2 linked regions of the Ramlibacter pinisoli genome follow. The protein of the gene in region 2 interacts with the protein of the main gene of each other region in a pairwise test. Links are inferred from orthologs where the notes say so. Each region holds a gene or a part of one and is shown on either strand. Other genes may lie near its edges.

Region 1 (14,065 bases), on a different replicon or contig from region 2:
GACGCCGTCGGCGCTGATGACGCCGGTCTTCTGCTGGTAGTCGGTCAGGCGCTTGGTCGATTCCTCGAGCTTGCCGCGGGCGAACTTCAGCTGCTCCTCGAACCAGCTGGAATAGCGCTTGGCCGGGTCGGTCTTGATGTCCAGCGCGATGTCCAGGTAGGCCTGGGAGAAGGCGTTGGCGATCTTCGCGGCCTCCTGCGAGGAGCGGCTGGTGTAGGCGATGTTGATGATGTTGCTCTCGCGCGCCGGCTTGACGTCCAGCTGCGTCTGCAGGTTGCCGGCCAGCCAGGTCTTGAACTCGCCGCGGCCGCCGGAGGTCTGCTGCCACTCCTCGCGTGCCTTGGCGTCCTTCTCGAGGCCCAGCGTCTCGACCACGCGCTCGGCGACCCGGTCGCTGCGGGCGATGTCGATCTGGGTGGCCATGTAGCTGGCCGGGATGGCCGGCTGCCACTGGTTGCTGCCCAGGGGATCGGTGGAGCGGATGTCCACCAGCACCGGGGCGCGGGCCGTGTAGTAGCTGGGGCGCAGCAGGGTCCAGGCGAGCGCCAGGGCCACCGTGGCCAGGAAGATCCCGAAGGCGACGAATCGTCGCGCCCGCAGGATGGACAGGAATTGGTAGAGGTTCATGGGCGAGGCTTTCGGCAGGATCAGAACAGGCTCTCGCGGACGAAGATGACGTCGTTGGGAAGCACCGGGTCGGTCAGGCGGGCATCGGATTCCACCGCCTTGCCGTCGGGGCCGGTGCGGGTCAGGCGCAGCCGGCTGGTGCTGCCGCGCGGGGTCGGGCCGCCGCCCTGGGCCAGGGCCTGCTGCACGGTCATGCCGCGCTCGATGCGGTACGGGCCGGGGCGCTGGGCCTCGCCGTAGATGTAGTAGACCGGCGCCTTGTTCACGAAGATGGTGTCGCCGCCCTGCACGACGATGTCTTCGGCGCTGCGCTGGTTGATGAACAGGCCGGGGATGTCGATCACCTTGCGGAACGGCTGGCCGCTGCGCGTGCCGGTGACGATGAGGGTGTCGTCGCCCATCGGGGTGACGCCGCCGGCGGCCGCCAGCAGGTCGCTCACGCGGGTGGTGGTGGTCTCGAGCGGGAAGCGCCCGGGCTTCTGCACCTGGCCGAGCACGGCCACCTGGCTGCCGCGCACCTGCAGCAGGACGATGTTGACCTGCGGCTGCTTCAGGTAGTTGCCGCTCTTGAGGGCGCCGGCGATCTTCTGTTCGGCCTGGCCGATGGTGGAGCCGCCGATGTTGACGGAGCCCACCAGCGGGTAGCTGATGGTTCCCTGTTCGGAGACCCGCGCCTCGACCGTCAGGTCGGGGTTCTGGAACACCTGGACCCGGATCTGGTCGCCGGGGCCGAGCTTGTACTCGGACCCGGCGGCCTGGGCGGCAGCGGTGGGAGCCCCGTTGCCGGCCTGTGCCCGGGCGCCCGCGGCATCGGCCTGGGCCCCCGCCAGCGTGGCCCACGCCACCATCCAGATCATCCCCAACGTTCGAAGCACGGTTCTCATGTTCTTACTCCCTTCAGATAGCCGCGGTTGCCCGCGCGGCCGCGTCAGATCGTCAGCTTCAGCGACAACCCGAGCACGTTCGCGCGGTAGTTGAATGCAGGCAGCGACGAGTCGCGTTTCTCGTTGCGCCATTGGGCCGCCACGCCGATGGAACGGCGCGGCTGCCAGTCCAGGCCCAGGGCCAGGACGTCGAACTTGTCGGAACGGCCCGCATCGGCGGTGGCGGTGACGCCTTCCCAGTTGCGCCGCTCATGCTCGTAGCGCAGGCTCACGCCGGTCTGGACCGTCGGACGCCAGACCGGGCCGACGAAGAAGCGGTCGGTCTCGGTGTGGCCGGTCGGGCCGACGATGTAGCTGCCCAGGTCGCGCTGGTAGCCCGCCAGGACGCGGGTCTTGGCCGTCGCTTCCCAGTTGACCGTGACGCCGCCCACCACGCCGCTGAAGTCGCGGCCGGGGGTGTTGTCGTGTTCGCGCTTGAGGTTCGCGATGCGCGCATCGACGGCCGTCTTGGGTGACACGAGCCAGCGGAACGTGCCCTCGATCTCGTTGTCCTTGAAGCCGGTGGCGGTGGCGACCTGGTATTCGCCGTTGCCGTAGCGATAGCGCAGCGCCACCAGCGAACCGGAGGGCAGCTCGTAGCTGGTGCCCACGCGCACGCTGTCGACGTTGGGGTTGCCGTCCCAGCCGTTGGGATCGTCACTGGTCGACTGCGTGTGCTGGATGCCGCCCAGCACGCGCCAGGCGGCGCCCAGCTTGTAGCCGCCTTCGAGCAGCTCGGCGCGCTCGACGCGGCGGAAGACGGCGCCGGTGGAGCCGGAGGCCAGGTCGCGGAACTCGCGGCGGTCGGCGCTGGCGACACCGTCGAACTGGTTGCCCGCGCGCCAGAACCAGGCAGCGGCGTAGTTCAGCGTGTTGTAGTCGACGCCCAGCTTGTCGAAGTTGTAGTGGCTCACCTCGGCATCGACCACCACGCGCTGCTGGCTGAATCGCTGGTTGTAGCGCAGGCCCGCCCCGAGCTGCGTGATGGTGTCCTTGATCTCGCCGCCGGCAGTGCGCAGCACGTTGTCGTCACGCTCCACGCCGGCACGGGCGCGCAGCACCAGCCCCTGGCGGTCGTTCTCGAGCGGGTTGGTGGTCACCGGCGCGAACGGCTGCGAGATCGACTGCGCGGGCGACATGTTGACGATCGCGGACTCGCCCATGGGCGTTGCCATCGGCGTGTCCATGGCCTGCCCCGCCGGCTGGGCGGCGGATTGCCCCGGCTGCCCCCCGGGCGACTGGAGCGTGGTCTGCGCGTGCAGGGCGGCCGGCAACAGGCACACCGCCGTGACGGAGAGCAGGGGCCGCAAGGATCGTTTCTTCATTGGTGTTTCTCGGAGGGGCCCGGCGCAATCCACGAGTTCATGGTTGCATCGACTGTTACGCACGGGCTACGGGCGGACAATGGCTCGTTGGAGCTGGTGCTCAATAAGCCGCGCCATCCTTGAACACCAGCCGGATGGTCCTCCAGATGATGTAGAGGTCCAGCCGCAACGACCAGTTTCTCAGATAGTCGAGGTCGCAGCGAATCCGCGCCTCCATCTTTTCCAGCGAATCGGTCTCGCCCCGGAAGCCGTTCACCTGGGCCCAGCCGGTGATTCCGGGCTTGACTTTGTGTCGCAGCATGTAGCTCTTGATCAGCGGCCGGTAGAACTCGTTGTGGGCCACCGCGTGGGGACGCGGGCCGACGATGCTCATGCGGCCCTGCAGCACGTTGATGAACTGGGGCAGCTCATCCATGGACGTCCGGCGCAGGAAGCGCCCCAGGGGCGTCACCCGGACGTCGTCGCGGCGCGCCTGCAGGACCTGGGCGCCGTCCTCGGTCACCGTCATGGAGCGGAACTTGTAGACGATGATTTCCTGCCCCCAGACGCCATAGCGGCGCTGGCGGAAGATCACCGGTCCGGGCGAGGTGAGCTTGATGGCCGCCGCGATGCCCAGCATCAGGGGCGACAGCAGTAGCAGGATAGCAACAGCCAGCACCATGTCGCTGCCCCGCTTGACCAGGGCGTTGGGTCCGCGGAACGGGGTCTCGCACACCGAGATCACCGGCATGCCGCAGATCGAGTCGGTGCGACCCTGGATCAGGTCGGTCACGAACATGTCGGGGACGAAGTAGACCGATGCGGTGGTGTCCTTCAGCGCGTCCAGCAGCAGCTTGATGCGCGGCTGCGACGCCATGGGCAGCGACAGGTAGACCAGCTGCACGTTGTGCTTCTTGACGTACTCGGCGATCTCCTGGATGCGCCCGAGCATGCGGTGGCGGTTGCGCCCGTGCAGGCGGTCCGGCGTGCGGTCGTCGAAGAACCCGAGCAGCTCGACGCCGGTGTAGTGCGCCAGCGACAGCCGGTCGGCCAGCGAGCCGCCCTGCTCGTTCATGCCCACCACCACGGCGCGCAGCGGAGGTCCCTGCAGGCGGATCAGGTGCGGGGCCGCCTGGCGCAGCGCCCAGTGCGACAGCAGCTGCGCCGTCGGGGCGAGCCACAGCCAGTGCAGCACGATGGGACGGGGAAAGTCGTCCAGGTGCCCGGTGGCGTAGCCCAGGCCGAACAGCAGGCCGCAGGTCCAGGCCCAGCCCAGGAGCGTGTCGACGATCACCCGCGGCGCCGAGGCGCGCAGCTGCTGCCGGCCCGGATAGGCGAGCGCGAAGGCGACGATGGACACCACCAGCCAGCGCGTGCCGAGCGCACCCTCGAAGGTCCACACCAGCAGCCACAGCGACACCACGGTGGCGAGCGGCTCGACGAAGGCCTCGAACGCGCGCAGCAGGCGGCTGTGGCTGAAGACGGCGGGACCGGGCAGCTCGGGGGCCGCCGGCGGCGCCGTGCTGGCCGCGGCGAGGATGCGGTCCGCCTCAGGCATAGGCAGCCATCCGGGTGAGCTTGGCCACGGCCTGGGCGCGGTTGGTGACGTCCAGCTTGCTGAAGATGCTCTTCATGTGGTTCTTCACCGTGAACTCGCTGATCCGCAGGATGCAGCCGATCTCCGGGTTGGTCTTGCCCATCGCGACCCAGACCATGATCTGGCGCTCGCGCTCGGACAGGGCGCCCAGGCGCACGACCAGCTGCTCGACCTGGTTGCGCTCGGCGCCGGGCTGGCGCACTGGGGCGGGCGGCATGCGGCGCAGGGCCGAGTCGATGAAGGGCAGGATCAGCTTGAGCGCCCCGGGGCCGGCCGAGGGCACCAGCCCGCTGCCCAGGGCCGCGAAGATGCGCTCGCCCCCCAGGCGGGCGTCGCCGACGCCGTGCACCAGCGCGGTCTGCATGCCGGGCACGCCGGGCGACGCGGCCCAGCCCTGGCCGGCCTCGCCCAGCAGCTGGCCGCAGCCGCTGATGTCCAGCTGGCAGGGTTGCGACTGCGCCGCCACCCAGCAATCGCGGAAGTAGTTGACCAGCGGCCCGATGCGCTGCGACGGGCACAGGTGGGTGCGCAGGCCCGGCAGGCTGGAGACGATGTCGAACTGGACCTCGCCGGAGCGGAAGTCGCCCCAGCCGACCAGCAGGATGTCATGCGGCAGCCACTTCTGCACGTCGCCCTGCAGCCAGCGCCACAGGTCGGCGTGGGTGCGCAGCGTCGCGCCCTGGCCGGCGATCCTGAGGAACGTGACCGGGTCGACGTCTGGCGTGGTGGAAATGGTGTTCATGCTGGTACTCCCTGCTTCCTGCCGCCGAGGCGGCCGAATAATTCCGTCACAGTTGTTTCGTCACACATGGGTGAACCGGGGTGACTCCTCGTTGATCGCCGCAACGACACGTAACGACCGTGGCCATCGAGCCACGCTTGACTTGCGCGCCTGTCGCGGGTGTGGCACATGGGCGGTCGTCGTGTCCTTGTCGCTCTGCATTCTTCGCGGTGACGACATGGTGTGAAAAATGGACATACGCCACGGGTAGGCTGCACACGGACCTTGCTGTGGGGAATCGCGCACCTGCGTGACAGCCGATTCCGACACGGCCGTTGCGTGTCCCATCCCCACAGGACGTCACAAGACGCAAGCAGGTGCCAGCAGGTGTATGCAGCCTCGACGGTATCGGCGCGCGCCGCGAGCGCACGCAGGACAACTGCCCAGCAGGAGGAATCTGCAGCGGCAGGAATGCGGCGGGCTGGATGGCGCGCGGGAATGCGGGGGGACAGGACCAGCGCCAGGGCGCGTCAGCGCGTCCGTGGTGCGTCACCGCGGCGGAGGTGCCGCGGACCACGGTCGGGCCAGTGGTCGCCAGCGCGACCGGGAAGCGTCGAAGCTGCGCTCAGAAGCGCGGCAGGTCGTCCAGGCTGAGGCCGGGCCGGTCCTCGTCGAAGGCCAGTGTCTCGGTGCCCTCGGGCAGCACGTCCACCTTGACCTCGGGGCCGGGTTGCAGGCCCCCCTCGTCGTCGGGGAACATGCTGATGATCGTGTCGCCCTCGACCAGGCGGTCGACCACCTCCGTCACGCGCGTCGGCGAGGGACGCATGTCCCAGCGGGCGCTGCGCGCGTCGATCAGGCCCATCATCGCCTCGACGATCTGGGTGCCCGCATAGCGCAGCGCGGTGATGCCGTAAGTGGCTTTCTCGAGCATGCGCGGAATTGTGGAAGCCCTGGGTCGCCGGCAGATCAGGCATTCGCCACACACTGCGTGGGAAGCTGCCTACGGTCGCCCTACGCGCCGCTATCATGGCCCGCCCATGGCCGCCCTCTCCCCTGCAATGCCCGCCCTCGGCCGTGCCCATGCGCGCCGCCTGCGGGACGTCTACCGCTCGGCTGGCTGGCCCTGCCAGGACCCGCTGGAGATCGAACTGCTGGCCTGCGGCCTGCTCGAGCGTGTGCTCTCGCCGGGCGGCCATGAAGCGCTGCGCGTGACGCCGGACGGCCTGCAGCTGGTGGCCGCCACGCTGCGCGACAACCGCGCGCGGCTGTCGGCCCACGAGGCCCTGGTCGAGCGGGTCGCACGCGAGATGGTGCGCGCCGGCCGCGTCGCCTGGCGCGGCCTGAGCCTGCGCGCGCAGGTGCCCGGCGAGGCCGACGCGGCGGCGCAGTGGTGCATGTGCAAGCCCGACGTCTTCTCGATCCGCAACACCTCGGTCGCCGAGTACGTGGAGCCGGTGGTCCACGAGGTGAAGGTGCGCCGTTCCGACCTGCTGTCCGACCTGCGCCAGGCGGCCAAGCGCGCGGCCTACCTCGATCTGGGCGAGTGCTGGTACGTGCTGGGGGCCGATGCCAAGGGGCGCTGCATCGGCGCGCCCGACGAGATCCCGGCCGGCTGCGGGGTGCTGGTGGTGGAGAACGGCCGCCTGGTGGTGGCCCGGCCCGCGGCGCGCCCACGGCGCGCGGAGCTGCCGTTCGGCGTGTGGATGGCGCTGGCCAAGGCAACGCCGGTCGCCGGCCTCGACGAGGACGCCCAGGGGCTGCTGGCGGCGAACGACGGCTAGCGCCGTTCACCACGTCGCCGGCACCGGGCACGCGCCGCGCGCCTCAGTTCTTCGGATGCTCCGACTGCCCGTCGTCGGGATCGTGCACGCGGCTCCTCTCGGGGTCGCGCGCGGGCTGCGTGGGTTCCGGGTCGGCCGGCTTGGGCGCAGGGGTCGGCATCGGCTCCGGCGGCGGCGTGCCGGTCATGGCTTCTGCGGGTGCACCTCGGTGTGGCGGGCGGCCTCTTCCGGGTCGTCGTTCGACGGTGTCGGGATGTCGTCCTCGCTCCAGAGTTCCGGCTCCTCGTGTTCGAGGCCGGGGGTGTGCGGGGTCATGTCGGCGGTGGCCATGACGGGTTCCTTGGGGATCTAGATGGCGGGCTTGTGGACGGTCGGGTCCTCCGGCTCGGATGCCGGCGGGAGCGGACCGAACTCGGGCTCCACCGGCAGTCGCGACGGGTTGGGCGCACCGTTATCCGCCGGCTGTTCGTCCGGGGTCTCGGGCTCGACCGGATGGGTGGCCATGGCAGCCTCAGGAATCACGCGTGGTCGACAAACGGGCCCCGGCCGTCGCCGGCGATGCGGGCTGGTCCGGGCGGAGTCTGGGATCGACCTGGTTGTGGATCATGGCGGCGTCCTTGGTTGCAACCCATCGTGGGTGTGCGGGCGCGATGTCGCGCTCGGCGCGGATGCCATGGCGGTGTCGGTGCCCGCCGACGGCGCCGGTCAGGCGCTTTCCTGCTCTTCCTGCTCTCGCTCGGCGTCGCGCCGGACGGTCTTGCTGGGGTCGTGCGTGAAGGGCATGCGGGGCAGGCCGATCAGCGACTGCAGCACCGCGTGCGCACGGTCCATGTCGGCACCCACCATGGCCAGCGCGACCTCGTGGCCGGGCTCGTCGTGGGCGATCTTCACGTAGGCCGCGCGCAGCCGCTGGTAGTCTTCCTCGGCGCGCGCCAGTTCCTGCTGGGCGGCCAGCATCTTGGTGTACTCGGCACGGCTGTAGCGCATCCTGGAATCCTAGGCAGAGCCCAGCGGGAGGTGTGTAGGACAAGGCAGCATGCGCGCGCAGGCCGGGTGCCAGCTCAGCGATCGTTGGCCGCGATGCCCAGCCGCGTCGTGCCGTCGGGCAGCGGCACGGAGATGGGAGCCACCTCGACCGGCGCGATGCCGGCCTGCTGTGTCAGGCCGATCTTGGCGGCCGTCGCGGGTGACAGGTCGACGATGCGGCCGTCGACGTAGGGCCCGCGATCCTGGATCGTGACCTCGGCGCTGCGCCCGGTCTCCAGGTTGGTGACGCGTGCCTTGGTGCCCAGTGGCAGCGTCTTGCTGGCGGCGTTGTCCTCGCGCGGGTCCATCGGCGTGCCGTCGGCCATCTTGCGACCGGCGAACTGCGGGGCGTAGAACGACGCCTTGCCGACCTGCTTGCTGCCGCTGCGATCGAGCTGGTGCCCCTTGGCAGCCGGATGGTCGGGGCGTGGCGGCGCGTCGCCGGCGAAGGCGGCTGCGGTCGCCAGCGCGGCGACGAAAACGGCCAGCTGGCGGCCTTGGCGGTGGATGCGTGCGATGTGCATGGGTTGACTCCTGGGAGTGGCCCATCGCAGGCGGACGCGAGCGCCACGCCACCGGGCCATGCCGACGAGTCTGCGCAACGCTGCACTGCAGCCGCGTCGGGCTGGCCCCAAGCCGGTCGTAGGACGGGCCGGGTCAGCGGGGCCCGCGCGGCGGCTCAGGCGGGGGCCACGCACACCGCCTGCAGCCGCAGGTGGTGCATCAGCTCCCGCAACAGCACCAGCATGGCGGCCGGCCGGCGGCCGGCGGGGACGGCATCGGCGGTAGCGAGTGCACCGCTGCTGCCGGCGGCCAGCCGGGTGAACAGCCGCTCCACCGCCTCGATGGCCAGCAGCGCGTCCGAGCGCACATCGAGCCCTGCGGCCGCGGCGAGCTGCCGCAGCACCGGGTCGTCGGCGGTGAGCACGGGGTCGGCGCGCAGCGTGCCCAGCGCCGAGATCGCCTCCTCGATCCCCTCGATGGCGGTCTCGAGGTCCAGGGCGGTGGGCGGATCGCGCCGGAAGCCTTGCGCGATGGCATCGATGCCGATGTCCACGTCGAGGGCGCCGACGCGCGTGCGGCGGGGCTCGAACACCAGCATGGCAGGTGGAGGCGATGCGGCCATGCGACGCATCGTAGTGCCGCACGTGCAGTCCCGTGGCGAAACGCGCCATCGGATGAGCCGTGCCGTAGACTCGCACGGTGCGTATCCTCGGCATCGATCCCGGCCTGCAGACCACCGGTTTCGGCGTGATCGACGTCGACGGACACTCCCTCGCCTACGTGGCGAGCGGCACCATCACCACCACCCACCTGCCGCGCGGCGACCTGCCTGCCCGCCTGAAGGTGCTGTTCGACGGCATCGCCCAGGTGCGTGCGCGCTACCAGCCCGACGCCGCGGCGGTGGAGATCGTGTTCGTCAACGCCAACCCGCAGTCGACCCTCCTGCTCGGCCAGGCGCGCGGCGCCTGCGTGACGGCGCTGGTGGCGTGCGAGCTGTCGGTGGCCGAATACACCGCGCTGCAGATGAAGCAGGCCGTGGCCGGCTCGGGGCGGGCCGGCAAGGCGCAGGTGCAGGAGATGGTCAAGCGGCTGCTCAAGCTGCCGGGCGTGCCCGGCCAGGACGCCGCCGATGCCCTCGGGCTGGCGATCACCCATGCGCACGTGGGCAGCTCGATCGCCCGGCTGGCGCAGGTGGCGGCCACCACGCGCCGCAACACCGGCCAGTACCGCGCCGGTCGCGTGCTCTAGGCGCCGCTCAGATCCGCTCGGCCACCAGCACCAGGAAGAAGCCGGCGGCGGCCAGCAGGGTCCACTTCAGGATGACCCAGCCCCAGTGGCGGTAGCGCGGCTGGCCGGTGCCGGCATAGAAGGCGAAGCACACGCCCGCCCCCAGCAGGAGCAGCACGATCGCCCAGCGGAACAGCAGCATCGGCTACCAGGCGCGTGCCGGCAGCGCGAAACCGGGCGGGGCGAGCTTCTCGTCCTCGAAGGTGACCACTTCCCAGGCGTCACGCTGGGCCAGCAGCGCACGCAGCAGCTTGTTGTTCAGCGCGTGGCCGGAGCGGAAAGCACCGTAGGCCGCCAGCATCGGCTTGCCCAGCAGGTACAGATCGCCCATGGCGTCGAGGATCTTGTGCTTGACGAACTCGTCGTCGTAGCGCAGCCCTTCGCTGTTGAGGACCCGGTAGTCGTCCATCACGATGGCGTTGTCCATGCCGGCGCCCAGCGCCAGCCCGTTGGCACGCATCATCTCGACGTCCTTGGTGAAGCCGAAGGTGCGGGCCCGCGCGATGTCGCGCTGGTAGTTGCCCTGGCCGAGGTCGAACTCGACCCGCTGGCCGGTGGAGTCGACCACGCGGTGGTCGAAGTCGATCTCGAAGCGCAGCTTGTAGCCGTGGTAGGGGGCCAGCCGTGCCCACTTGAGCGCGTCGCCCTCGCCTTCGCGCACTTCCACCGGCTTGAGCAGGCGCACGAAGCGGCGCGGCGCGTTCTGCAGTTCGATGCCGGCGCTCTGCAGCAGGAACACGAACGACGACGACGAGCCGTCGAGGATGGGCACCTCTTCGGCCGTGATGTCCACGTACAGGTTGTCCAGGCCCAGGCCGGCGCAGGCCGACATCAGGTGTTCGACCGTGTGCACCTTGGCGCTGCCGCTCGAGATGGTGGAGGCGAGCCGGGTGTCCGTCACCGCCTCGGCCGACACCGGAATGTCGATGGGCTCGGGCAGGTCGACCCGCCGGAACACGATGCCGGTGTCCGGCTGCGCGGGCCTGAGGGTCAGCTCCACGCGCTGGCCGCTGTGCAGGCCCACACCGACGGCGCGGGTGAGGGTCTTGAGCGTGCGTTGCTGGAGCATGTGTCGATTTTAAGTCGGGGGGTGTCCCGCAGGCGGGGACAGGGAATGGTTCTGGCTATGCCGGCGATTGGTGATCGCAGCGTGGAACCCTTGAGCCGAGCCTCCACGAAGCCCTGCCATCCGGTGCGCGGCGCCGCAGGAGCCGCGCCACCGTTCGCGCGGAGCAGCGCGCAGCGCGAACACCCTTTGAACGAGGATCCGGCTCCGCCGGTCCTCGTTCAACCGATCAACCCACTTCGAAAACGCGCAGCGTTTTCGAAGTGAAGGTGATCAGTCGGCTTGCTTGCGCAGGAAAGCCGGGATCTCGAAGTCGTCCATGCCGCCGGAGCTGAGCGCGTCGACCTTGGCCGCGGCCTGGGTGCGGTTGGTGCGCCACACGCTGGGCACGGCCATGTTGCCGTAGTCGGGCTGGTGCGACGGGCGCCCCATCTCCTGGGTGACGATGGCGCCGGGGCCGCTGACGACGGTGCTGATGGTCGGCACGTGGAACGGCACGTTGTCGGTGCCGGTGCGCAGCACCTGCAGCGGCGGCGCCGTGCGGCGCTGGCCCTGTCGCGACAGGCCGGTGGCCACCACCGTCACGCGGACGTCGTCGCCCAGGTTGTCGTCGTAGGCCGTGCCGTAGATGACGTGCGCGTCCTGCGAGGCGTAGGCGCGGATGGTGTTCATCGCCAGCTTGGACTCGGACAGCTTGAGGCTGCCCTTGGCCGCGGTGATCAGCACCAGCACGCCCTTGGCGCCCGACAGGTCGATGCCTTCCAGTAGCGGGCAGGCCACGGCCTGCTCGGCGGCGATGCGCGCGCGGTCGGGGCCGGACGCCACCGCCGTGCCCATCATCGCCTTGCCGGGCTCGCCCATCACGGTGCGCACGTCCTCGAAGTCGACGTTCACGTGGCCGGGCACGTTGATGATTTCCGCGATGCCGCCGACGGCGTTCTTCAGCACGTCGTTGGCGTGCGCGAAGGCCTCGTCCTGGGTGATGTCGTCACCCAGCACCTCGAGCAGCTTCTCGTTGAGCACCACGATCAGCGAATCGACGTTGGCCTCCAGCTCCGCCAGGCCGTTGTCGGCGTTGGTCATGCGGCGACCGCCCTCCCAGTCGAACGGCTTGGTCACCACGCCGACGGTCAGGATGCCCATCTCCTTGGCGATGCGGGCGATGACCGGCGCGGCGCCGGTGCCGGTGCCGCCGCCCATGCCGGCGGTGATGAACAGCATGTGCGCGCCGTCGATGGCCTCGCGGATGTTCTCCGCCGCCGCCTCGGCCGCCTCGCGGCCCTTCTCGGGCTTGCTTCCCGCGCCCAGCCCGCTGTTGCCCAGCTGGATGGTCTTGTGGGAGCAGCTGCGCGAGAGCGCCTGGGCGTCGGTGTTCGCGGTGATGAACTCCACGCCCTGGACCGCCCGGTCGATCATGTGCTCGACGGCGTTGCCGCCGCCCCCGCCCACGCCGATGACCTTGATCTGGGTGCCCAGGTGGAATTCCTCGACTTCGATCATTTCGATGCTCATCTCAATCTCCTGAAATTCGGTTGCAGTTGCCAATGCAGATCTTGTTGGTGTGAAGCAGGGAAACGCTCATGAGGGTGGATCGGTGGACCTCCGTCGTCGTTTCGTCTTGCGAACAACACGGGCGCCCGCACGCGAAGGACGCGAAGGTTGCACGAAGGACGCGAGAAAAACGGGTCGATGGCAATTCATCTCCATTCGGGTTTCCTTTCGCGTCCTTTGCACAGCCCTCGCGACCTTCGCGTGCGGAGGTCCGTCCCAGCTTCCATCAGAAGTTCCCCACGATGAAATCCTTGAAGCGGGAGAAGGCGGTCTTCATCGACCCGTTCTTCTGCGCCACCTTGAATCCGCGCAGGCGCGCCACGCGCGCCTCCTCCAGCAGGCCCATGACGGTGGCCGCGCGCAGCTGCCCCACCATGTCGGACAGGGCGCCGCCGTACTGGGGTACGCCGCGCCGCACCGGCTTGAGGAAGATGTCCTCGCCCAGCTCCACCATGCCCGGCATCACGGCGCTGCCGCCGGTGATGACGATGCCCGAGGACAGCACCTCCTCGTAGCCCGACTCGCGCACCACCTGCTGCACGAGCGAGAAGATCTCCTCCACCCGCGGCTCGATCACGCCGGCCAGCGCCTGGCGCGAGAGCATGCGCGGGCCGCGGTCGCCCAGCCCCGGCACCTCGACCTGCTGCTCGGGGTCGGCCAGCAGCTGCTTGGCGTAGCCGCTCTCGACCTTGATGTCCTCGGCGTCCTTGGTCGGCGTGCGCAGCGCCATCGCGATGTCGCTGGTGATCAGGTCGCCGGCGATCGGGATCACGGCGGTGTGGCGGATCGCGCCGTTGGTGAAGATGGCCACGTCGGTGGTGCCGGCGCCGATGTCGACCACCGCCACGCCCAGCTCCTTCTCGTCCTGCGTCAGCACCGACTGGGCCGAGGCCAGCGGGTTGAGCATCAGCTGCTCGACTTCCAGGCCGCAGCGGCGCACGCACTTGACGATGTTCTCGGCCGCGCTCTGGGCACCGGTGACGATGTGCACCTTGGCCTCCAGGCGGATGCCGCTCATCCCGATCGGCTCCTTGACGTCCTGGCCGTCGATGACGAATTCCTGCGGCTCCACCAGCAGCAGCCGCTGGTCGGTGGAGATGTTGATCGCGCGCGCCGTCTCGACCACCCGCGCCACGTCGGCCGGCGTGACCTCCTTGTCCTTCACCGCCACCATGCCGCTGGAGTTGATGCCGCGGATATGGCTGCCGGTGATGCCGGTGTAGACGCGCGTGATCTTGCAGTCGGCCATCAGCTCGGCTTCCTTGAGCGCCTGCTGGATGCTCTGCACGGTGGCGTCGATGTTCACCACCACGCCGCGCTTGAGGCCGTTGGACGGCGACACGCCCAGGCCCGCGAGCTTGAGCTCGCCGCCCGGCATCACCTCCGCCACCACCGCCATGACCTTCGCCGTGCCGATGTCCAGCCCGACGACCAGGTCCTTGTAGTCTTTCGCCATGTGTCCCTCTTATTTCCTCGCGGGCGCGGCTTCGACCGTGCCCACTCCCCGCAACCGCAACGCATACCCGTCCCCGTAGCGCAGGTCGGCCGACACCAGCGACTCGGGCCGGCGGCCGTAGCGCGAGGCCACCTGCGTCAGCGTCTGCACGAAGCGCTGCACCCGCGGCACCACCTCGCCGGCGTCGCCCCGGCCCAGCTCCAGCAGCGCGCCGTTGTC
Region 2 (14,185 bases):
CGAGGAGTGCACGGCCGAGCACGTCAACCTGCTCGAGAGCCTGATCGGCAAGCTGGCGCACCGCCTGATGCAGCTGCCCGGCGTGCTGGGCGTGCGGGTGCGCATCGCCAAGCTGGAAATCTTCGACGACTGCGAAGTCGCCATCCGGGTCGAAACCGGGCAGTGGTGAGCCACGGCGGCTGCCGTCTGCCCCGGCGCTGAGGCCGCGCCGCCAGCCCATCACTTCCGTCGGTTACAGCTCGCCACCGTCCGGCCGGGCACGATCCGCCCCACGGTTCAACGGTTGGAGCGATGCCGCCGCCTTTTTTCACCGACAGCGGGGTCGACCGCAGCCCCGGCCTGCCGGGCCTGCCGCCCGGCGCCCTGCCCGACCCGGTGTCGGGCACGGGTCGTGGCTGGACGTCATCGGCGCTGCGATCCTTCCTGCGCGACTGGAGCGTGCCGCTGGCCGCCTGCCTGTGGCTGGCCGGGGTCATGGTGTTGCGCTGGCCGGTGTTCCGTGAGCCGGGCTTCAGCTCCGACTCGCCGATCGACGCCGCCTTCTTCGCCTACGCCGGCGAGCTGGTGCGCCAGGGCGGCACGCCCTACCTGAGCTTCTGGGACCACAAGGCGCCGCTGATCTTCCTGGTCAACGCCGCCGGCCTCGCGCTGAGCGGCGGCCAGCCCTGGGGCCTGTGGCTGCTCAACCTCGCCCTGTTCTCGGCCGCCAATGTCCTGGGCTATGCGGCGATGAAGCGCGCCTTCGGCGCCACCGCGGCACTGTTCGGCACCGTCTGCTTCGCGCTGCCGGTCGCAGCCATGCTGCCGCTGGGGATGACCGAGGGCTACGTCATCCCGCTGCAATGGGCAGCCGTGCTGCTGCTGGTGCGCTGGGACGCGGCGCGCCCGACCCGCTTCCTGCCGGCCCTGGCGCTGGGCGTGCTGGGCGCGCTGGCCTTCTACCTGCGCGCCAACCTCGCCGGCGCGGCGGTCGCCGTCGGCCTGACCCTGCTGCTGGTGATGCGCGGCGAGCGGCCCGCCCGCGACCGTGCCGTGCTCGTGGCGGCCGGGCTGGCCGGGCTGGCGCTGGTGACGGCGGCGCTCGTGGGCTACCTGGCCAGCCGGGGCGCGCTGGCGGCGTTCTGGGACCAGGCGTTCCACTACAACGTCCTGTACGCCCGCTCCGAGCTGCGCACCAAGGCCGGCGCGCTGCACTTCGGCACCACGGTCGCGACCCAGTACGGCTCGGCGGCCATCCTGTTCACGGCCTGGGTGCTGGGCGTGCTGCGACTGCGGTCCGCCGGCCGCCGCAGCGCGAACCCAGCCCTGCTGCTGGCCGTGCTGTGGTTGCCGATCGAGTTGCTGCTGGCCTCGACCTCGGGCCGCCACTACGGCCACTACTACGCCACCACCTTCGCGCCCGCCGGGCTGCTGGCCGCGGCCTTCGTGGTCGAACTCGCGGCACTGGTGCCGGCCGCCCCGGCCCGGCGCCTGCTGGTGGGCCTGCTCGCGGCCGGCGCGGCCCTGTCGGCGGTTGCGGGCACCGCGATGCGGCTGGCCATCGACGTCAACGAGAAGGCGCGCCGCCAGCAGGTGGCCATCACCGCCGACTACGTGCGCAGCCACACGGCCGCGGCAGACCGGCTGTTCGTCTGGGGCCATGCCGCCGACGTCCACTTCCTGTCCGGGCGGCCGCCGGCCAGCCGCTTCCTCTACCCGCTGGGCCTGCTGACACCGCGCTACGCCGACGCCGCCCTGGTCGACGGCCTCGTGGACGAACTGCGCCGCGCCGCCCCGCCGCTGATCGTCGACGCCACGCCCAACGCCATCGAGGGCGAGAACCTGGTGCCCCCGCTGGCGCAGTTCGATCCGGCCTGGTACTACCCCAAGAACGCCCGACCCGGCCGCCGCTACTGGTCCATGACGCCCGAGCTGCGCGCGTTCTACGACTACGTGCACGGCCACTATGTGCCGGTGGCGACCGTGGGGCCGCAGCAGTGGGTGGTCTACCAGCGGCTGCCGGAGCCCGCGCCGCGCTAGCCGCTCAGGGGACCAGCGGCGGCGCGATCTCCTCCAGCGCCTTGCGCTCGGCGTCCACGCCCCAGCGCCAGGCCACGGCCGCGGCGCCGATGACCAGCGCGGCGCCGAAGGCATAGCCGGCGAAGACCTGCCCCCGGCTGCCGCTGTCGACCAGGGCGCCGAAGATCGCCGGCGCCGCGAAGCCGCCGATGCCGGTGCCCACCGCGTAGAACAGCGAGATGGCCAGCGCCCGCATCTCGAGCGGGAACACCTCGCTGGCGGTGAGGTAGGCCGCGCTGGCGGCGGCCGAGGCGAAGAAGAACACCAGCGACCAGGCCAGGGTCTGGCTCACGGCGCCCAGCAGGTCGGCCCAGAAGGCCAGCCCGGTCCCCAGCAGGCCGACGCCGGCCAGCGCGTAGCTGATGCCGATCATGCGGCGCCGGCCGACCTGGTCGAACGCCGGGCCCAGCACCAGCGGCCCGAGCACGTTGCCGAGCGCGAACGGCAGGATGAACAGCCCCACCCGGGCCGGGTCGACGCCGTGGAAGCGGGTGAGCACGAGCGCGTAGGTGAAGAAGATGGCGTTGTAGAAGAAGGCCTGCGAGACCATCAGCGCCAGCACCACCAGGCTGCGCTGCCGGTAGCGCCCTGCCAGCACCCGCGCCACGTCGCGCAGGCTGGGCAGCGGGCGGCGCCCGGCCGCGTCGCGGGCGAGCGACGTGGCCGGGCTGCGCACGCCGGCGGCCGCCTCGATGCCGGCCATCACCCGCTCGGCTTCCTCGACCCGGCCATGTGCGAGCAACCAGCGCGGGCTCTCGGGCACGTGCCGGCGCACCAGCAGGATGGCCACCGCGAGCACGGCGCCGACCAGGAAGCCGGCCCGCCAGCCATCCTGCGGGCCCAGCACCCGGACATCGAGCAGCACCAGGCTCAGCACGGCCCCCAGCGCGGCACCGAGCCAGAAGCTGCCGTTGATGGCGAGGTTGACGCGCCCGCGCACCCGGGCCGGGATCAGTTCGTCGATGGCGGAATTGATGGCGGCGTACTCGCCGCCGATGCCGATGCCGGTGACGAAGCGGCACAGCGCGAAGCCGGCGAAGCCGGTGCAGAAGGCGGTGGCGACCGTCGCTCCCATGTAGACCAGCAAGGTCAGCAGGAACAGCCGCTTGCGCCCCAGCCGGTCCGCCATCCGGCCGAAGGCCAGCGCGCCGAGCACGGCGCCGGCCACGTACACCGAGCCGGCCCAGCCGACCTGGGCGGCGCTGAGGCCCAGCGTGTCGGGCCGCTCCAGCACGCCGCCGACCGACCCGACCAGCGTCACCTCCAGCCCGTCGAGCACCCAGGCGATGCCCAGCGCCAGCACCACGCGCCAATGCCAGCGCGACCACGGCAGGCGGTCCAGGCGCTCGGGCAGCGACGCGGGCTCCATATGGCGCCGATGATGGCCGATTCCGTGCCGCTGCGCGGCCCTGACACGGGCGTGGCGCGCCGGGCGGCAGCGGCCCCGCCAGCTGGCCGGATGAGAGAATCGGCCCCATGGCCGCCGTCTGGATCGACACCGAAACCCCTGCCCTGCCGCGCGCGGCGAAGATCGAGCGCGAGGCGCACAAGCTCGAGAAGCGCCTGTGCCGGCTGGTGGGCCAGGCGATCACCCAGTATTCGATGATCGAGGAGGGCGACCGGGTGATGGTCTGCCTGTCCGGCGGCAAGGACAGCTACGGCCTGCTGGACATCCTGCTGAAGCTGCAGCAGCGCGCGCCGGTGCGCTTCGAGCTGGTGGCGGTCAACCTCGACCAGAAGCAGCCCGGCTTTCCCGCCCACGTTCTGCCCGATTACCTGACCGCGCTGGGCGTGCCGTTCCACATCGAGGAGCAGGACACCTACTCCATCGTCAAGGACAAGATCCCCGAGGGCAAGACCATGTGCAGCCTGTGCTCGCGGCTGCGCCGGGGCATCCTGTACCGGGTGGCGGACGAACTGGGCGCCACCAAGATCGCGCTCGGCCACCACCGCGACGACATGCTGCAGACCCTGTTCCTCAACATGTTCTTCGGCGGCAAGCTCAAGGGCATGCCGCCCAAGCTGGTCAGCGACGACGGCCGCCATGTGGTGGTGCGCCCGCTGGCCTTCGTGGCCGAGCAGGACTTGGTGCGCTGGGCCGCGCAGCGCCGCTTCCCCATCATCCCGTGCACCCTGTGCGGCAGCCAGGAGAACCTGCAGCGCAAGCAGGTCGGCGCCATGCTGCGCGAGTGGGAGCAGAGGCACCCGGGCCGGCTCGAGAACATGGCCCATGCGTTACAGAACGTCGTGCCTTCTCACCTGGCCGACGGAACGCTGTTCGACTTCGCCGGTCTGACAGCCACCGGCGTGCCCAGCGCTGACGGCGACAAGGCGTTCGACCCCGAGGCATTCGACGCCCCGCCTGCGCTGCCGGGCCTGTCGGTCATCCAGCTCTGACCCGCCTTCGGGAGGCCCGCCATGCCGCGCTGCCCGCGCGCCCTCGCCATTGCCGTCACCGCCGGCCTGCTGCTGCTCGCCGGCTGTGCCGGCAACCTGGTGGTCGACAGCACCGTGCAGTCGTTCTCCGGGCTGAAGGCCCTGCCGGCGACGCCGACCTACCGCTTCGACCGCCTGCCGCTGCAGCACACCCAGCCGGCCCAGGAGCAGGTCGAGGCGCTCGCCGACCAGGCCCTGTTCAAGGCCGGGCTGCGGCGCGACGACCTGGCGCCGGTCTACAGCGTGGAGGTCAGCGCCCGCGTGCAGCGCACCCTCTCGCCCTGGGCCGACCCCTGGGACAGCTGGGGTTGGGGCGGCGCCGCCTACCCCTGGGGCGGCTACTGGCGGCACGGCTACGGCTACCCGTACCCGCGCGCCGACTACATCTGGTTCCAGCGCGAGGTGGGCGTGGTGGTGCGCGAGCTCGCCAGCAAGCAGGTGGTGTTCGAGAGCCGGGCCGCCAACGACGGCCCCTGGGCGGACCATGCCGTCGTGATCGGCGCCATGTTCGATGCCGCCATGGTCGGATTTCCCAACCCGCCCCCCGGCCTGCGCTACGTGAACGTGGAGGTGATCCGGCCCCAGGCGCAGGCGGCCGCACCCGCGCCGGAGCGGGCGCCCGCCTCTGCCCCGTCGCCCACCGGCCGGTGACAACTCGCAACTTCGGCGGCATGGCAGGCCGAGCCGGCCTGCCTAGAATCGGCGGATGGAAGCCACCCGCATCATTGCGGTCCGCCACGGCGAAACGGAATGGAATGTCGATGCCCGCATCCAGGGCCAGCTCGACATCGGCTTGAACGAAACCGGGCGCTGGCAGGCGCAGCGGGTGCGCGAGGCGCTCGCCACCGAGCCCATCTCCGCCATCTATTCCAGCGACCTGTCGCGCGCACATGCCACGGCCGAACCCATCGCCGAGGCCGCCGGCGTGCCCGTGACACCGCACCAGGGGCTGCGCGAACGCAGCTTCGGCAAGTTCGAGGGCAAGACCTTCGACGAGATCCACCAGGCCTGGCCCGAGCACGCGCAGAACTGGCGCAAGCGCATCCCCGACTGGACCCCGCCCGAGGGCGGCGAGTCGCTGCTGCAGTTGCGCGCGCGCGTGCAGCGCACGGTCGAGGAACTGGCCGCCCGCCACCCCGGCGAGCAGATCGTGGTCGTGGCGCACGGCGGCGTGCTGGATGCGCTGTACCGCGTCGCGACCGGCCAGGAAGTCAATTCCCCGCGCACCTGGGAACTCCCCAACGGTGCCATCAACCGGCTGCTCTGGACACCCCAGGGCCTCACCCTCATCGGGTGGTCGGACACCAACCATCTCGATGAACCTCCGGCAGACGAAACCTCCACTTGACGATTCCCTGCGGCAACTGATCGGCCAACCGGTCGCCGCCATCGATACCCCGGCCCTGGTGGTCGACCTCGACGCCATGCAGCGCAACCTGGCGCGCATGGCGGATTTCGCGCGTAAGCACGGCATCCGCTGGCGCGCCCACGCCAAGATGCACAAGAGCTCGGCCATCGCGCGCCTGCAGGTGCAGGCCGGAGCGGTCGGCGTGTGCGTGCAGAAGACCGCCGAGGCCGAGGCCATGGTGGCCGGCGGCGTGCACGACGTCTACATCACCAACGAGGTCATTGCGCCGCAGAAGCTGGCGCGGGTGGCGCAGCTGGCGAGCCGGCTGGCGGTCGACGGCGGCCGGCTGGGCATCGCGGTCGACAGCCGCGAGGGGATCGTCCGGCTGGCGCAGGCCATGAACGACGCCCGCCAGGCCCTGGGCGGCGGCACGGTGATCGACGTCTACGTCGAGATCGATGTCGGCCAGGGCCGCTGCGGCGTGCCGCCCGGCCGCGCGGCGACCGAACTGGTGCACGAGATCCGGCGCCACCCCGCGCTGCGCTTCGCCGGCCTGCAGGCCTACCACGGCAAGGCGCAGCACGTGCGCACGCCGCAGGCGCGGCGCGAGCTGATCGCGCAGGCCGCGCAGGACGCCGCCTTCACCCGCAAGCTGATCGAGGCCGACGGCGTGCCGGTGCCGCTGGTCACCGGGGCCGGCACCGGCAGCATGGTCTGCGAGACGGCCAGCGGCGTCTACGGCGAGCTGCAGGCCGGCTCGTTCCTGTTCATGGACGCCGACTACGCGCAGAACGAGCGCGACCCGGCGCAGCCGAACTTCGAGCACGCCCTGTTCGTCAAGACGCAGGTGATCAGCGCCGGACTGCGGCATGCGGTCTGCGACGCCGGCCACAAGAGCCACGCGATCGACTCCGGCCTGCCGACGGTGCACGACCCGGACGGCGAGCATGGCCTGGCATACGACAACGGCGGCGACGAGCACGGCATCCTGCGGCCGCTCCCCGGCCGCCAGCGGCTGCCCGAGATCGGCCGCACGCTGTGGCTGGTGCCGGGCCATTGCGACCCCACGGTCAACCTGCACGACCACCTGGTCGGCGTGAAGGGCGGCCTGGTCCAGGGCACCGTCGACCGCATCATCCGGGTCGACGCGCGCGGCGCGCTGACCTAGCCGGCCCCGCCGGCAGCGGCGAACAGGTCGGCGCCGTCGCCGCGCCCGGCCGGCGGCGCCACGCCCAGGTGGCGGAACGCGGCCAGCGTCGCGATGCGCCCGCGCGGCGTGCGCTGCAGGTAGCCCTGCTGGATGAGATAGGGCTCGATGACGTCCTCGATGGTGTCGCGCTCCTCGCCGATGGAGGCCGCCACGTTGTCCAGGCCCACCGGCCCGCCGTCGAAGCGGTGGATCACCGCCTCCAGCAGCTTGCGGTCCATGACGTCGAACCCCTGCGGATCGACGTCCAGCATGGCCAGCGCCTTGTTGGCGATGTCCTGCGTGATGCGGCCGCTGCCCTTGACGTCGGCGTAGTCGCGCACGCGCCGCAGCAGGCGGTTGGCCACGCGCGGCGTGCCGCGCGAACGGCGCGCGATCTCGATCGCGCCGGTGTCGTCGATCGGCGCCTCCAGCAGCGAGGCGCTGCGGCGCACGATGCGCGTGAGGTCCTCGGCGCTGTAGAACTCCAGGCGGGCGACGATGCCGAAGCGGTCGCGCAGCGGGTTGGTCAGCATGCCGGCGCGGGTGGTGGCGCCGACCAGCGTGAACGGCTGCAGGTCGAGCTTGATCGAGCGCGCCGCCGGGCCCTCGCCGATCATGATGTCGATCTGGTAGTCCTCCAGCGCCGGGTACAGGATTTCCTCGACCACCGGCGACAGGCGGTGGATCTCGTCGATGAACAGGACGTCGTTCTTCTCGAGATTGGTGAGCAGCGCCGCCAGGTCCTTGGGCTTTTCCAGCACCGGGCCGGAGGTCTGGCGCAGGTTCACGCCCAGCTCGTGGGCCACGATGTGCGACAGCGTGGTCTTGCCCAGCCCGGGCGGGCCGAACAGCAGCACGTGGTCGAGCGCCTCGCCGCGCTTCCTGGCGGCGCCGATGAAGATCTCCAGCTGCTCGCGCGTCTTGGCCTGCCCCACGTAGTCGGCCAGCAGCTTGGGCCGCAGGGCGCGCTCGATGGCCTCCTCGTTGGGCGAGGCCGGCGCGGCGGACACCACGCGCTGGGGCGGCGGCAGGCCGAAATCGTCGGTCCGGATGGTCATGCGTCAGGCCGGGGCCAGGGTGAGCGGCACCAGCCGCGGTTGCGGGTCGCTGCGCGGGTCGCAGCGCAGCACCACGTGCCACTGGCGCCCCTCGCTGTCGACCAGCCAGAACTCGGACACCAGCCAGGGCCGGCCGGCGCCGGCGCTGTCGCGCCGGTGGGTCTCGCGCAGCACCCGGTGCCAGCGGCCGTCGGCCGGCGGCAGCTGGCCGCGCGCCCGCCGCGGGCCGAACAGGCGGCCCAGCGCGGCGCGGTTCTTCTGCTGCAGCGCCGAGTCGGCCTGGCGGGCGTAGCGCAGGCCAGCGAGCAGGGTGGCGCCGCCGAGGGCGAGCAGCAGCGGGATGCCGAGCAGGTCCGCGGGGTGCATGGTGTCAGCGCGCCAGCGCCTTGAGCGCCAGCTTGATGCCCTCGCTCACGCCGACGTCCCTGGGCAGCGCCTTCAAGGCGGCCTGCGCCTCCTTGTCGCTGTAGCCCAGGGCCACCAGCGCCTGCAGGATGTCGGCCTGGGCGTCGCTGGCCGGCGCGCCGCCACCGGCGGCGCCCAGGTCGGCGCCGAGCTTGCCCTTGAGCTCCAGCAGCAGCCGCTCGGCGGTCTTCTTGCCGATGCCCGGCACCTTGACCAGCCGGCTGGCGTCCTGCGCCGTGACGGCGCTGCCGATCTCGGCGACGCTCATGCCGCTGAGCACCGACAGCGCGGTGCGCGGACCGACGCCGGAAATGCGGATCAGCTGGCGGAAGGCATCGCGCTCGCCGGTGCTGCCGAACCCGAACAGCACCTGGGCGTCCTCGCGCACGACGAAATGGGTGAGCAGCGACACCTTCTCGCCGACCCCGGGCAGGTTGTAGAAGGTGCTCATGGGGACATCGACCTCGTAGCCCACGCCCTGGCAGTCCACCAGCACCTGCGGCGGGTTCTTGTCGGCCAGCGTTCCGTTCAATCTGCCTATCATGCGTAGTTCCGGGCAGCACGCCCCCTCTCCGCACGGATTATCAGCTTGATCCTTCGCCACGCCTTCGCGCCACCCAACAACACCCGCCTGGCGCACCTGTGCGGCCCCACAGACGAACACCTGCGAACCATCGAGATCGCCCTGCAGGTCAGGATCAGCCGCCGCCAGGAGCATTTCAAGGTGGAAGGCGCCAAGGCCCGCGCCCAGCGCGCCATGGACGTGCTGCAGGCGCTGTACGAGATCGCCGCCCGGCCGATCTCGCCCGACAAGGTGCAGCTGATGGTGGCCGGCGAGCAAACGATGGACGAGGACGACGAGGGCGCCCAGCTGCTGCACACCCGGCGCTCGGACCTGAAGGCGCGCACGCCCAACCAGAGCGTCTACCTCGACAACATCGCCAACCACGACATCACCTTCGGCATCGGCCCGGCCGGCACCGGCAAGACCTACCTGGCGGTCGCCTGCGCCGTCGACGCCCTGGAGCGCAGCAGCGTGCAGCGCATCGTGCTCACCCGGCCGGCGGTGGAGGCCGGCGAGAAGCTCGGCTTCCTGCCGGGCGACCTGACCCAGAAGGTCGATCCCTACCTGCGGCCGCTGTACGACGCGCTCTACGACCTCATGGGCTTCGAGCGGGTGGGCAAGGCCTTCGAGCGCAACGCGCTGGAGATCGCGCCGCTGGCGTTCATGCGCGGACGCACGCTGAACAACGCCTTCGTCATCCTGGACGAGGCGCAGAACACGACGCCCGAGCAGATGAAGATGTTCCTCACCCGCATCGGCTTCGGCAGCAAGTGCGTGGTCACCGGCGACATCAGCCAGATCGACCTGCCCAAGGGCCAGCTGTCGGGGCTGGTCGAGGCCGAGCACATCCTCAAGCGGGTCAAGGGCATCGCCCACACGCGCTTCACCAGCGCCGACGTGGTGCGCCACCCGCTGGTGGCGCGCATCGTCGATGCCTACGACGCCGCCCGCAAGCGCGATGCCTGACGCCGAGCTCGCCCTCGACCTGCAGTTCGGCACCTTCCCGGGGGCCGCCGAGCACCGCGCGCTGCTGCGCAAGCCGCGCGTGCGGCGCTGGATGGCGATGGCGCTGCAGCGCCCGGGCGAGATCGCGGTGCGCATCGTCGGCGAGGCCGAGGGGCGCGACCTCAATCGCCAGTACCGCGGCAAGGACTACGCCACCAACGTGCTGACCTTCGACTATGCGCGCGCGCCGGTGGTCAGCGCCGACCTGGTGCTGTGCGGCCCGGTGCTGGAGCGCGAGGCGGCGGCGCAGCGCAAGCCGCTGGAGGCGCACTACGCCCACCTGCTGGTGCACGGCACCCTGCACGCGCAGGGCTACGACCACGAGACCGGAGAGCGCGACGCGCTGGAGATGGAGGCGCTGGAGATCCTGCTGCTGGGCGCACTGGGGTTCCCCAACCCCTATTGAGCCGGCCGGCAGCGCCGCCCTCCCGGACGGCCCGGCTCAGCGCATCACCAGCGGGATGGTCACCGGCCCGTCGTTGACCAGGTGCACCTGCATGGCGGCGCCGAATTCGCCGGTCTGCACCAGCGGATGCGCGGCCCGGGCCCGGGCGACGAAGTCCTCGTACAGGCGCCGGCCCTCGTCGGGCGGCGCCGCGTTGCCGAAGCCGGGCCGGTTGCCGCCCGAGGTGTCGGCCGCCAGCGTGAACTGGCTCACCACCAGCAGGCCGCCGCCGGTGTCCTGCAGGCTGCGGTTCATCTTGCCCTCGGCGTCGCCGAAGATGCGCAGCTTGAGCAGCTTGGCCAGCAGGCGCTCGCCCTGCGGCACGTCGTCGCCGCGCTCGGCGCACAGGAGCAGCAGCAGCCCCGGGCCGATCTGGCCGATGGTGCGGCCCTCCACCACCACCCGGGCTTCGCTCACGCGCTGCACCAGTCCGATCACAACGGGTCCTCCTCGTCCAGCAGGTGCGCCTCGACGTCCTGCGGCAGCAGCTGGATGCTGGCGCGCAGGCCGGGCACGGCGCTCATCAGCGCCTGCTCGACCGAGGCGCGCAGGGCCGCCGCGCGGCGCAGCGTCCATTCGGCCGGCATGTGCATGTGCAGGTCGACGAAGCGCCGGCTGCCCGAGCGCCGGGTGGTCACGTGGTCGAAGCGGATCGCCGGGTGCTCGAATCCCTGCAGCACCTTCTCGATCTCGGCCAGCGTGTGGCGGTCGACCCGCTTGTCCATCAGCCCCTGCGACGACGCCCACACCAGCGCCCAGCCCTCGCGCAGGATGTTCAGCGCCACGGCCGCCGCCACCACCGGGTCCAGCCACAGCCAGCCGGTGAGGGCGACCAGGCCGATGCCCACCACCACACCGGCCGAGGTCCAGACGTCGGTGACCAGGTGGCGGGCGTCGGCTTCCAGTGCCATCGAGCGGTGCGCCCTGGCCGACTGCAGCATCCCCCAGGCCAGGGCGCCGTTGCAGGCCGAGCTGAGCACCGACAGCAGCAGGCCGGCGCCGACCTGCTCGATGCCCTGCGGATGCAGGAAGCGTTCGGCCGCGGCCCACAGGATGGCCAGGGCGGCGACCAGGATGGCCAGCCCCTCGAAGAACGACGAGAAGTACTCGGCCTTGTGGTGGCCGTAGGGATGCTCGGCATCGGCCGGCCGGGCGGCCACGCGCACCATCAGCAGGGCGAAGGCGGCGCTGGCCAGGTTGACCAGCGACTCCATCGCGTCGGACAGCAGGCCGACCGAACCGGTGAGCCACCAGGCCAGTGTCTTGAGGCCGATGGTGAGCACCGCGACCCCGATGGACACGCGCAGCCAGACCCCGGGCGGGACGGCGCGTGCTCGGACGGCGAGGCTCATGCGGTCGATTGTGCCGGGAAGGCCCGTGCAAGAATCGTCGGCGATGAGCTCACGCCTGCGTCCTCCCTGGCCGTGGCTGCTCGGCTGGCTGCTGCTGGCCGTGGCAGGCGGCTGGGTGCTGGCCGCGATCGACCGCGGCCGCGAGCGCGAGGCGTTCGAGAACCAGGCCCGCATCGCGCACCGCCTGCTGAGCCAGCGCGCCGCGCAGCACGATGCCGTGCTGGCCACCCTCGCCCTGCTGCAGCCCGCGCCCGGTGCCGACGGCATCCAGCGCCTGCCGGCGCTCTATCCGCAGATCATCGCGGTGCGGCAGTTGCCGGCCGGCGCGGCCTGGCCCTCCGACACCTTCCGGCAGGCGCAGGAGCTGTCGCGACGCGAGCGCCGGCCGGTGCTGGCGGAGGCCGACCTGGCCCTCGGCCGGGCCTGGCTGCTGCTGGCCGCCGAGCCCGCCAGCTTCGCGCTGCAGGTCGACCTGGTGGCCGCCGTGCCCTGGAGCGAATGGCCGATGCGGCGCGACGACAACCCGGTGCGGGTGGCGCTGGCGCAGGGCGACGCGGCCCTGGTGCTGCAGCCCGGCCGCGAACCGGCCGGCCGCGTCGGCGCCTTCAGCCTGCGCAAGCCGCTGGCGTCGCCCAGCCATCCGTTCGACGTCGTCGCCCTCCGCGTGCTGGGCTGGTCGGAGCTGCCCTGGCTCGCCTGGGCCGGCTGGGGACTGGCCAGTGCCGGCATCGTGGCCGCGCTGGCCGCCTGGGACCGGCAGCGGCAGGCGCGCCGCCGCGCCGAGGACCTGCTGCGGCTGGGCCAGGTGGCGCGCCTGAACACGCTGGGCGAACTGGCCGGCGGCCTGGCCCACGAGCTGAACCAGCCCCTCACCGCCATGCTGGCCAATGCGCAGGCGGCGCGCCGGCTGCTCGCCGAGGAGCCGCCCGAGCTGGCGCCGGCGCGCACCGCCATGGGCCAGGCGGCCGAGCAGGCCCGGCGCGCCAGCGAGGTGGTGGCGCGCCTGCGCCGCACCATCGAGCGGCCGGGGCGCGAGACGGCGCTGCAGCCGGTGGTGCTGCAGGACGCGGTGCGCAACGCGTTCCACCTGCTCGAGCCCGAGTTCGCCCGCCGCGGGGTGGCGCCGCGCCTGCAGGGCACGGTGCCGGTGGCGGTGCAGGCCGAACCGGTGGCGCTGGAGCAGATCGTGCACAACCTGCTGATGAACGCGCTGCAGGCGCTGGAGCAGGTGCCGGCGGCCGAACGCGACCTGGCCGTCGACGTCGCGCAGCGCCCCGAGGGCGGCGTGCTGTCGGTCGCCGACAGCGGCCCCGGCATCGCGCCGGAGCTGCTGGCGCGCATCTTCGATCCCTTCGTCAGCACGCGCGAACACGGCCTCGGCCTGGGGCTGAGCCTGTGCGACAGCCTGGCGCAGGGCATGGGCGGCTCCCTGCAGGCCCAGCAGCGGCCACCGCGCGGCGCCCTGTTCCGCCTCACCCTGCCCTCGGCCGCCTGACCCCATGACCAGTCCCCTCGACACCCCTCTGGTCCAGCTGGTCGACGACGACCAGGCGGTGCGCGACGCGCTGGCGCTGCTGATCGGCACCATCGGCCTGCGCGTGCGCAGCTGGGCCGACCCGCTCGCCTTCCTGCGCGAGGTCGACCGCGAGGCCATCGGCGCCATCGTGCTGGACGTGCGCATGCCGGGCCTGGGCGGCCTGCAGGTGCTGGAACAGCTGGTCGCGTCCGGCACCGACCAGCCAGTCGTGCTGCTCACCGGGCACGGCACGGTCGAGATGTGCCGGCGCGCGTTCAAGGGCGGGGCGGCCGAGTTCCTGGAGAAGCCGGTCGACGACGACCTGCTGCTGGAGACGCTGCAGCAGGCGGTGCGCCAGCACGTGCGCTCGCGCGAGCGCAGCCAGGCCGACCGGGCGGCGCGCGAGCGCCATGCCCAGCTGTCGCCGCGCGAGCACGAGGTGCTGGCGCTGGTGGTGGAAGGCCTGACCAACAAGGAGATCGGCAAGGCCCTGGGGCTGTCGCCGCGCACCGTCGAGGCACACCGGGCCCACCTCTTCGACAAGCTCGAGGTGGCCTCGCTGGCCCAGCTGGTGCGCCAGTACGCCGCCCTCGCGGCGGGCGGCGGCACCGCGTAGTTCTACGCGGTCGGTGGCGTAGCCGCCCGACTGGCGGTTCCGCCCCCCGCTTCCTACAGTGGCGGCACGGTTGATTCGCAACCGCCAACCACAACCAAGGAGCCACCGCATGAAAGTTCTCCCCCTGCTGTCCGTCCTGGCCCTGTCCGCCGTTGCCAGCGCCGCCTCGGCCCAGGGCGTGCGCACGGAACG

Evidence for each region.
Region 1: the proteins of ruvA (region 2) and ruvC interact in binary tests that used the Escherichia coli proteins (3 or more experiments, as listed by UniProt). The link is inferred for Ramlibacter pinisoli from one-to-one orthologs.

Annotation. Positions count from the first base shown.
Region 1 is NZ_WSEL01000003.1:1,525,020-1,539,084, forward strand. What follows is about bases 8,203-10,959. They hold ruvC (crossover junction endodeoxyribonuclease RuvC), read left to right. Parts: upstream 8,203-9,185; coding sequence 9,186-9,734; downstream 9,735-10,959. Other genes in these bases: GON04_RS08635 (septal ring lytic transglycosylase RlpA family protein), read right to left, coding at 8,203-8,506; GON04_RS08640 (hypothetical protein), read right to left, coding at 8,662-9,108; GON04_RS26565 (hypothetical protein), read right to left, coding at 9,742-9,915; lpxC (UDP-3-O-acyl-N-acetylglucosamine deacetylase), read right to left, coding at 9,919-10,842. Also shown: chain length determinant protein EpsF, read right to left, coding at 1-627; polysaccharide export protein EpsE, read right to left, coding at 648-1,511; GON04_RS08590 (porin family protein), read right to left, coding at 1,556-2,875; GON04_RS08595 (undecaprenyl-phosphate glucose phosphotransferase), read right to left, coding at 2,976-4,412; XrtB/PEP-CTERM-associated transcriptional regulator EpsA, read right to left, coding at 4,405-5,193; GON04_RS08605 (hypothetical protein), read right to left, coding at 5,798-6,106; GON04_RS08610 (hypothetical protein), read left to right, coding at 6,213-6,956; GON04_RS08620 (hypothetical protein), read right to left, coding at 7,140-7,286; GON04_RS08625 (hypothetical protein), read right to left, coding at 7,305-7,460; GON04_RS08630 (hypothetical protein), read right to left, coding at 7,662-7,943; more of GON04_RS08635, read right to left, coding at 8,018-8,202; cell division protein FtsZ, read right to left, coding at 11,113-12,351; cell division protein FtsA, read right to left, coding at 12,617-13,846; GON04_RS08665 (cell division protein FtsQ/DivIB), read right to left, coding at 13,856-14,065.
Region 2 is NZ_WSEL01000009.1:2,065,449-2,079,633, forward strand. What follows is about bases 7,250-10,126. They hold ruvA (Holliday junction branch migration protein RuvA), read right to left. Parts: upstream 9,039-10,126; coding sequence 8,460-9,038; downstream 7,250-8,459. Other genes in these bases: ruvB (Holliday junction branch migration DNA helicase RuvB), read right to left, coding at 7,250-8,089; GON04_RS24320 (hypothetical protein), read right to left, coding at 8,093-8,455; GON04_RS24330 (PhoH family protein), read left to right, coding at 9,084-10,025; ybeY (rRNA maturation RNase YbeY), read left to right, coding at 10,018-10,126. Also shown: GON04_RS24280 (dihydroneopterin aldolase), read left to right, coding at 1-169; GON04_RS24285 (glycosyltransferase family 39 protein), read left to right, coding at 292-2,019; GON04_RS24290 (MFS transporter), read right to left, coding at 2,024-3,427; tRNA 2-thiocytidine(32) synthetase TtcA, read left to right, coding at 3,535-4,455; GON04_RS24300 (DUF4136 domain-containing protein), read left to right, coding at 4,477-5,145; GON04_RS24305 (histidine phosphatase family protein), read left to right, coding at 5,201-5,842; GON04_RS24310 (DSD1 family PLP-dependent enzyme), read left to right, coding at 5,811-7,010; more of ruvB, read right to left, coding at 7,007-7,249; more of ybeY, read left to right, coding at 10,127-10,470; dtd (D-aminoacyl-tRNA deacylase), read right to left, coding at 10,507-10,947; GON04_RS24345 (cation diffusion facilitator family transporter), read right to left, coding at 10,944-11,861; GON04_RS24350 (sensor histidine kinase), read left to right, coding at 11,905-13,356; GON04_RS24355 (response regulator transcription factor), read left to right, coding at 13,361-13,993; GON04_RS24360 (GlcG/HbpS family heme-binding protein), read left to right, coding at 14,103-14,185. UniProt on the Escherichia coli protein: The RuvA-RuvB-RuvC complex processes Holliday junction (HJ) DNA during genetic recombination and DNA repair.